One region of the Heyndrickxia sp. NPDC080065 genome, then DNA from elsewhere that is predicted to be linked to it. Evidence: a T-box and tRNA genes for the amino acid it is inferred to sense, from the RefSeq annotation. Region 1 holds a T-box; the other regions hold tRNA genes.
The links. A T-box is a leader RNA that pairs with one kind of tRNA and senses whether it is charged. The one in region 1 lies ahead of gltX (glutamate--tRNA ligase), so its partner is inferred to be a tRNA-Glu.
Positions count from the first base shown of each region.

Region 2: it encodes a tRNA-Glu, which carries the amino acid that the T-box ahead of gltX (glutamate--tRNA ligase) is inferred to sense. The anticodon was not compared.
Region 3: it encodes a tRNA-Glu, which carries the amino acid that the T-box ahead of gltX (glutamate--tRNA ligase) is inferred to sense. The anticodon was not compared.

Region 1 covers NZ_JBNNWS010000007.1:50,270-53,115, reverse strand. The annotation lists gene galE (UDP-glucose 4-epimerase GalE) at 1-603, opposite strand, end outside; T-box leader at 1,085-1,324, shown strand; gene gltX (glutamate--tRNA ligase) at 1,372-2,846, shown strand, end outside.
Region 2 covers NZ_JBNNWS010000021.1:60,002-62,847, reverse strand. The annotation lists tRNA gene ACQKP0_RS21655 (tRNA-Gly) at 146-219, opposite strand; tRNA gene ACQKP0_RS21650 (tRNA-Pro) at 237-313, opposite strand; tRNA gene ACQKP0_RS21645 (tRNA-Arg) at 393-469, opposite strand; tRNA gene ACQKP0_RS21640 (tRNA-Leu) at 481-566, opposite strand; tRNA gene ACQKP0_RS21635 (tRNA-Leu) at 624-708, opposite strand; tRNA gene ACQKP0_RS21630 (tRNA-Lys) at 744-819, opposite strand; tRNA gene ACQKP0_RS21625 (tRNA-Gln) at 833-907, opposite strand; tRNA gene ACQKP0_RS21620 (tRNA-Asp) at 946-1,022, opposite strand; tRNA gene ACQKP0_RS21615 (tRNA-Glu) at 1,122-1,193, opposite strand; tRNA gene ACQKP0_RS21610 (tRNA-Ser) at 1,213-1,303, opposite strand; tRNA gene ACQKP0_RS21605 (tRNA-Asn) at 1,306-1,380, opposite strand; gene ACQKP0_RS21600 (SprT family protein) at 1,456-1,923, opposite strand; partial or broken gene cmpA (cortex morphogenetic protein CmpA) at 2,017-2,127, shown strand; gene ACQKP0_RS21590 (Tex family protein) at 2,415-2,846, opposite strand, start outside.
Region 3 covers NZ_JBNNWS010000014.1:407-3,252, forward strand. The annotation lists tRNA gene ACQKP0_RS17050 (tRNA-Leu) at 22-103, shown strand; tRNA gene ACQKP0_RS17055 (tRNA-Gly) at 123-197, shown strand; tRNA gene ACQKP0_RS17060 (tRNA-Leu) at 207-295, shown strand; tRNA gene ACQKP0_RS17065 (tRNA-Arg) at 312-388, shown strand; tRNA gene ACQKP0_RS17070 (tRNA-Pro) at 396-472, shown strand; tRNA gene ACQKP0_RS17075 (tRNA-Ala) at 484-559, shown strand; tRNA gene ACQKP0_RS17080 (tRNA-Met) at 580-656, shown strand; tRNA gene ACQKP0_RS17085 (tRNA-Ile) at 661-737, shown strand; tRNA gene ACQKP0_RS17090 (tRNA-Ser) at 747-839, shown strand; tRNA gene ACQKP0_RS17095 (tRNA-Met) at 863-936, shown strand; tRNA gene ACQKP0_RS17100 (tRNA-Asp) at 975-1,051, shown strand; tRNA gene ACQKP0_RS17105 (tRNA-Phe) at 1,115-1,190, shown strand; tRNA gene ACQKP0_RS17110 (tRNA-His) at 1,237-1,312, shown strand; tRNA gene ACQKP0_RS17115 (tRNA-Gly) at 1,322-1,395, shown strand; tRNA gene ACQKP0_RS17120 (tRNA-Ile) at 1,405-1,478, shown strand; tRNA gene ACQKP0_RS17125 (tRNA-Asn) at 1,504-1,578, shown strand; tRNA gene ACQKP0_RS17130 (tRNA-Ser) at 1,588-1,678, shown strand; tRNA gene ACQKP0_RS17135 (tRNA-Glu) at 1,684-1,755, shown strand; gene ACQKP0_RS17140 (isochorismate synthase) at 2,220-2,846, shown strand, end outside.

The sequences.
Region 1 (2,846 bases):
AGGCATAAGATTATTTGGTACTCCATTAGGTGCTTCACCAATTAATCCACTCTCATGAGCTCCTATTGGGTTGAAATATCGAAGTAGCGAGACCGAAAAAGCAGGATTTACATTCGCAATATCTGTTAGTATTCGTTCACTCATGACCTTTGTTTCACCGTATGGGTTTGTCGTAGGTAGTAGATTCATGGTTTCCTCAAATGGTACAATATTGTCCCCATATACTGTTGCCGATGAGCTAAAGACAAATCGATTTACACCGTATTTCAAACAAACTTTAGCTAGATTCATTGTACTGACAATATTATTAAAGTAGTATTTTAGCGGTTTTTCTACCGACTCACCTACTGATTTAAGGCCAGCAAAATGAATGACACCATCTATAGTATGGTTCCTAAAAATAGATTCTACAGCTTCTTCTTCCGTTACATCAATTTCATAAAAGGTAACTTCCTTGCCCGTAATACTCTGTATTTTTCTTATTGTTTCAAGATTACTATTGCATAAATTATCAGCAATAATTACTGAATGTTCAGCTTCTAATAAAGCAACAGTGGTGTGAGAACCAATATATCCAGCACCACCTGTAACTAATATATTCATGACTAACTTCACCTCCAAATCATTTAAGATTTATTTAGCATATAAGCTATTTGTTCTATTAGATATTATAATATACATTATTAAGACACTACCAACATTATCCAAACTATTAATATTAATTTATATTGAGCTACTCAACAATATAAACACAACCTAGAGACCCATCACCGACTCTTATCATCACAATATAGCCACTTTTATCCAATAAACGCTAGGTGCAACGACTAAAGACTCATTTCATACTGTCACATCAAATTCATAGAAAGTTAAAGTTAGAAAGCCTACAGTTCCTAAACATTCTATGGAGGTAGTTGGGAAAAGCAAAAGTGAGTATTGGAAATGTTTAAAGATCTATTTGAATCGAATGATGCTATAGAACATTTCAATACACATTGGAGCCAACCTATATTCAACGTAGTCAAATATTGTTGACAATTGGGCAATAATGTATTAATGTATCTCTAATTATATCCACATAATGTAAAACGCAATGAAGAGGAAGAGTAATTAATCACTCGAATCTTAGAGAGCCCATACTGGTGAAATTGGGTATTCGAGCTTAATGAAAGAAGCCTTGGAGCAGTAGACTGAAAAAATTGGAGTAAGTCTACCGGGAATTTCCCGTTAAAGAAATGTGCAGCAAGATAATGAATAGCTGCATCATGAGCGGGTTTTTAACCAATTTAGGTGGTAACGCGGAAGCTAGTCTTTCGTCCTTTAACAGGATGAAAGGCTTTTTTTATTTTGAATTTATAGGGGGATATGATTATGTCAAATGAGAACATGGCAGAACTGTTATTTCCGCATGTCAGGCAGTTACCGGCTGATATTTATTCACTATATCCACCAAGAAATTTGCCTTCATCTGCTTTAGTAACACGTTTTGCACCGAGTCCAACGGGTTCATTGAATATTGGTGGGCTTTATGCAACTTTAATATCGGAAAGATTAGCCCACCAAAGTAATGGAGTCTTTTTCCTGCGTATTGAAGACACAGATAAAAAACGTGAAATAAAAGGCAGCATAGAAAACATCATCAATTCATTATTATATTTCGGAATTCACTTTGATGAAGGACCTCTCCTTTCAGGTGACGATAAGGGTGATTACGGACCCTATAAACAAGGCTCACGAATACAAATCTATAAGGTATTTATTAAGCATTTAGTCCGAAATGGATTAGCATATCCTTGTTTCTGTGATACGGACGATCTACAAAAGATAAGACTAAGTCAGCAGAACATAAAAGTAACAACAGGTTATTATGGCAGGTGGGCTAAGCATCGAGATATTTCTTTTCAACAAGCCAAGGAAGAGATTTTAAATGGTAAACCGTTTGTTATTAGACTTAAATCTTCGGGGTCATCAGATAGGAGAATTACGTACCATGATTTGGTGAAAGGTCCGATTGAGTTACCTGAAAATGACCAAGATATTGTTATTATGAAAACGGATGGTTTACCAACATATCACTTTGCTCATGCCATAGATGATTATCTGATGGGTACAACCCATGTCATTAGGGGCGATGAATGGCTTTCTTCAGTGCCTATCCATATTCAGTTGTTTGAAACCTTAGGTTTTAGAGTACCGGAATACGGACATATTGCTCCAATAATGAAGCAAGTTGGAACTTCTAAACGGAAATTTAGTAAGCGGAAGGATCTTGATGGTACCGCTGAGTATTACAAAGAACAAGGATACCCAGGAATTGCTATAAATGAATACTTCATGAATCTCATCAATTCTAACTTTGAAGAATGGAGGATGATAAACCCTCGTAAATCATTTAGAGACTTTTTTATCTATACAAATAAAATGAATGCCAGTGGTGCTTTATTAGACATGAGTAAATTAGGTGACATCAGCAAGGATGTTATCTCTAGGCTTACGGGTATACAAGTATTTGACCATTTATACACTTGGTCAAAGAAATTTGATTCTGAGCTTTATACTTTAATTGACAAGAATAAGGAGTACACTGTAAACATTTTAAATATAGGTCGAACAATTAAAAAACCAAGAAAAGATTATTCAAAGTGGTCAGATGTGAAACCAATGATTGCTTTCTTTTATGACGAATTGTTTGAAAAGGATATATTGAGCGGTTATAAGTTACCTACAAATATAAGCTTTGATGTTGCGAAAGAAATTGTACTAGGTTTCAGCAAAACTTATAGGTTTAATAATGAAAAAGATGCTTGGTTCCATGAAATTAAAGAACTTGCTGGGAAACTCGGATT
Region 2 (2,846 bases), on a different contig from region 1:
CAAACTCTCCAAAAAGATGTTTGATATAGCTCATAAAAAGTTAATTAATTGACGTTTCGTTTTGTTCAGTTTTCAAAGATCAATCTATTACATTAGCAACTTTTTTATCTTGACATTTCTGTTAATCAATGTCAAGAGTTTTTTTTGGAGCGGGTGATGGGAATCGAACCCACGACAACAGCTTGGAAGGCTGTAGTTTTACCACTAAACTACACCCGCGAAATATAAAATTATAATGGTCGGGAAGACAGGATTCGAACCTGCGACCCCATGGTCCCAAACCATGTGCTCTACCAAGCTGAGCTACTTCCCGGCTTAGATATTAGAGGTTAAATAAAGATATTTGTTTCGAAGCAATACTTTATATATACTTTCAACTTCGTTTCTATAGATGGCGCGCCCGAGAGGAGTCGAACCCCTAACCTTTTGATCCGTAGTCAAACGCTCTATCCAATTGAGCTACGGGCGCATTTTTTATATTGGTGCGGCCGAGAGGACTTGAACCTCCACGGGGTTGCCCCCACTAGGCCCTCAACCTAGCGCGTCTGCCATTCCGCCACGACCGCATAAAAAAGCGACATAAATTATAGTAACAAACAGCTAGATAAAAGTCAAGATTTTTTTGGTGCGGGTGAAGGGAGTCGAACCCCCACGCCTTGCGGCGCCAGATCCTAAGTCTGGTGCGTCTGCCAATTCCGCCACACCCGCATTATGGTAAGTTATTTTGCTTAAGCAAAAAACTTTGGTGAGCCATGAAGGACTCGAACCTTCGACCCTCTGATTAAAAGTCAGATGCTCTACCGACTGAGCTAATGGCTCAAAAATAAAAAAATGGCTGGGCTAGCTGGATTCGAACCAACGAGTGACGGAGTCAAAGTCCGTTGCCTTACCACTTGGCTATAGCCCAATATTTTTTTTAAAAACTAAAGTACATTTACTTTAAAATGGCGGTCCGGACGGGACTCGAACCCGCGACCTCCTGCGTGACAGGCAGGCATTCTAACCAACTGAACTACCGGACCAATTTTGTTATAAATATTTATCAGAATTAACAAGTTTAAACTTGTCTAGCTGCAGCACCTATCGACTAGCGGATGAGCAAGGTACTTCGGCTTTTCTGATGACCCGTACGGGATTCGAACCCGTGTTACCGCCGTGAAAGGGCGGTGTCTTAACCGCTTGACCAACGGGCCACGTAATTTTTGAACTTTCTGGCGGAGAAGGAGGGATTTGAACCCTCGCGCCGGTTACCCGACCTACACCCTTAGCAGGGGCGCCTCTTCAGCCACTTGAGTACTTCTCCAATGGCTCCGCAGGTAGGATTCGAACCTACGACCGATCGGTTAACAGCCGATAGCTCTACCACTGAGCTACTGCGGAACGACAAATCATCTTGTCGACTCTTAAAATTATAATTAGAATTATATTAGATGTCAACTAGTTTTTTGATTTTTTTTAAGCCTGCGTTTTTATCTTTAACTTTATCTTACTTTTACATTTTCCACAGACATAGCGACTAACATCAATTCTTTTTTTTCGCTTAAATATTGTACTACATTCAGTACAGACATATACATAAATTGTTCGTGCTTTTTTCATTGATTCATTTTTAAGTGGTGAACAAAATCTCGGTGCATCAACTTCTATTAATAATTTTTTAAAGTCAGCATCACGGTGCTTATATCCTTTTCCTTCAAGGTGCAGGTGATAATGACATAACTCATGCTTAATGATCCCGATCAATTCTTGCTCCCCAAATTGATCATAATACTTCCGATTTATTTCAATATTATGTGTGCTCAACAAATACCGTCCACCCGTTGTACGAAGTCTTGAATTAAATATAGCATCATGCTTAAAAGGCTTTCCAAAGGAATATATTGATATTTTTTCAACTAAAGCTTGAAGCTGTTCATTATTCAATTCAATTCCCCCCTTTTAACTCGAAACAAGACAACCTATTATAGCATATATTAGGTATTAACCTACTTATGCACAGGAGGGGGATATGAGCTAATGCCTACTTGGTTTCAAAATCAAATGCGCCGGGCTTTTTGTGAGAAAGATCGATATCAAATAAAGCTTCTAAATCAATGCTGGTTCTTCTATCAAAATAAATGCTGCTCAGAACAAAAGCGCAAGCGCCTTGCTCATCGGCGTACGGATTTCGTAGTCTTCGACTGAGATAAAGGAAACACGGTGAGGTAGTTCACGAGCCGCTGTTGACTTATCGTAGGGAGGAGACGGAGAAATCTGCTAGCCGACGGCTGCTTGCGCTAGACGTAAACCTGGCTCTTCATAAGCTAATCCACAGTGCGAATATTTTATAATTTCCTAAACGATAAAAAATCTATGTCTTAATAACAATAGAAAAAAGGCGTGTAAAAAATACACGCCATTAATAAAGCAATACACTAGTCATTTAACATGGTTAACGATAATCTACCTTTTTGTAAATCAACTTTTTCTACCCATACAGTAACAATATCACCTAATGAAACGACATCTAACGGATGCTTCACAAATTTATTACTAAGCTTAGATATATGAACTAGGCCATCCTCTTTTACTCCAACATCTATAAAGGCTCCAAAATCCACTACATTTCTTACTGTACCTTGCATTTCCATGCCTACTTTTAAATCTTCCAATTTTAAAATATCTTTCTTCAACAAAGGTGTTGGTAATTCATCACGCGGATCACGTCCGGGGCGGTTTAAAGCATCAATAATATCCCGGAGTGTCAACTCTCCGATACCTAGTTGCTGGGAGAGATCGGAAATTGAAAATGAAGCAATGGATTTTTTTAACTTTTCCGTTCCAATATCTGCGGTTGAACAATTAAT
Region 3 (2,846 bases), on a different contig from region 1:
AACTTCTAATATCTAAATCATGCGGGTGTGGCGGAATTGGCAGACGCACCAGACTTAGGATCTGGCGCCGCAAGGCGTGGGGGTTCGACTCCCTTCACCCGCATAATATGAATATTTTAGTCGCGGAAGTAGTTCAGTGGTAGAACACCACCTTGCCAAGGTGGGGGTCGCGGGTTCGAATCCCGTCTTCCGCTCCAGATACCCTTGCCGGGGTGGCGGAACTGGCAGACGCACAGGACTTAAAATCCTGCGGTAGGTGACTACCGTACCGGTTCGATTCCGGTCCTCGGCACCATTTTTTTCGATAATAAGCGCCCGTAGCTCAATTGGATAGAGCGTTTGACTACGGATCAAAAGGTTAGGGGTTCGACTCCTCTCGGGCGCGCCATATATTCCGGGAAGTAGCTCAGCTTGGTAGAGCACATGGTTTGGGACCATGGGGTCGCAGGTTCGAATCCTGTCTTCCCGACCATTACACACTTTGGGGCCTTAGCTCAGCTGGGAGAGCGCCTGCTTTGCACGCAGGAGGTCAGCGGTTCGATCCCGCTAGGCTCCACCAATTTAAAATGTTATGATAATGGCGGCGTAGCTCAGCTGGCTAGAGCGTACGGTTCATACCCGTAAGGTCGTGGGTTCGATCCCCTCCGCCGCTACCATAGAGGACCTTTAGCTCAGCTGGTTAGAGCAGACGGCTCATAACCGTCCGGTCGTAGGTTCGAGTCCTACAAGGTCCACCATATTTATCTGGAGGAATACCCAAGTCTGGCTGAAGGGATCGGTCTTGAAAACCGACAGGCGGGTTAAACCGCGCGGGGGTTCGAATCCCTCTTCCTCCGCCATAAAAGAATTCATTTAATATCGTCGCGGGGTGGAGCAGTCTGGTAGCTCGTCGGGCTCATAACCCGAAGGTCGCAGGTTCAAATCCTGCCTCCGCAATTATGTAAGTTATTTTAAAACTTACTTGAAAAATTTTTGGTCCGGTAGTTCAGTTGGTTAGAATGCCTGCCTGTCACGCAGGAGGTCGCGGGTTCGAGTCCCGTCCGGACCGCCATTTATCATCCTAAGATTGGGACGATGGCGAACTATAATTGAATATAGGAATTATACATTATATGGCTCGGTAGCTCAGTCGGTAGAGCAATGGACTGAAAATCCATGTGTCGGCGGTTCGATTCCGTCCCGAGCCACCATTTAAAAGTATTATGGTGCACATCCATGCTTAAATGATACAACATGGCGGCTATGGCGAAGTGGTTAACGCATCGGATTGTGGCTCCGACACTCGTGGGTTCGATTCCCACTAGTCGCCCCATAATATAAAGCGGGTGTAGTTTAGTGGTAAAACTACAGCCTTCCAAGCTGTTGTCGTGGGTTCGATTCCCATCACCCGCTCCATATTTACATGGGCCTATAGCTCAGCTGGTTAGAGCGCACGCCTGATAAGCGTGAGGTCGATGGTTCGAGTCCATTTAGGCCCATTAGATTAATATATTCCCATTTTATTCCGCAGTAGCTCAGTGGTAGAGCTATCGGCTGTTAACCGATCGGTCGTAGGTTCGAATCCTACCTGCGGAGCCATTTTTATTTGGAGAAGTACTCAAGTGGCTGAAGAGGCGCCCCTGCTAAGGGTGTAGGTCGGGTAACCGGCGCGAGGGTTCAAATCCCTCCTTCTCCGCCATTAACGGCCCGTTGGTCAAGCGGTTAAGACACCGCCCTTTCACGGCGGTAACACGGGTTCGAATCCCGTACGGGTCATATTTTTGTAGATCGTATTTCTTTTTAAGTAGTTTAAAAGTTTTCTCTAGCAGAATCTTTTAAACTACTTTTTTTCGTTCAGGAAATAAAAAAATTCTCGCTTTTGGATAACTTTTTTATTAACCAAATAGAACAAAAAGAATCTTGTACGGTAAGAGAAAAACCGTTTCATTACCCGACTAGAGCAAAAAGTATCTAATACGGTAAATGAAGTTCGTTCCATGGCCTTTAAAGAATAAATAGAGACCATCAAGAAAACAAAATGTTACCATGTTATACATAGAATATATATTACTGAATTTTTTTTTGAAGTTAATATATAATAAGGTAGATAAGTGTTTAATAAGTTATGTTCATTGACGCAATCCATTTAGAGGTGTATCTTAAAGGTTGGATATTATTAATAAGCATATAAATTTTAGAAGATTATTTAATCGTACGTTTGTTTTTTGGGGGAGATTATTTTGACACGTATTAAACAGTCGAATATTGAAACTGAATATAAAGTTGCTGTAGATAGGGCTAGAAATAAAAAGAAAACTATATTGTTTAGTTATACTGAAAAACTAAATAATATTAACCCCCTTTCATTTTATTCGTCTGCTAAACAGTTATTTCAAGGTGAAAGATTCTTTTGGAAGGTACCGAATGATGAAACATATATTGTGGGCCTAGGAGTTGCACAAAGCCTTCAAACGAGTCATGAAGAAGATCGTTTTAAGTGGGTTGAGCGTGAATGGAATCTTTTAATTAAAGATGCGCATATTTTTAATCCATTCGAAGTCCCTGGGACAGGTCCTCTAATATTTGGAGGCTTTTCTTTTGATCCGCTCAGTGTCAAGGAGCAAGAGTGGTCTTTATTTTCTAATGCTTTATTTCATTTACCAAATCTTATGTTAGTCATTAACGGTCAAGAAGCTTATATAACGATGAATATCATTTGTTCTACTAAAGAAAGTGGAGAATCATTAAAAAGAGTTTTAGCTTTGAAAGAGAAGATTTTTACAGTTAAAGAAAGAGAAAATTTAACAATTATTGAAAGTCTTCGTGAACATGAAATAAACCCAGATGAATGGAAAGAAGCAGTTGGC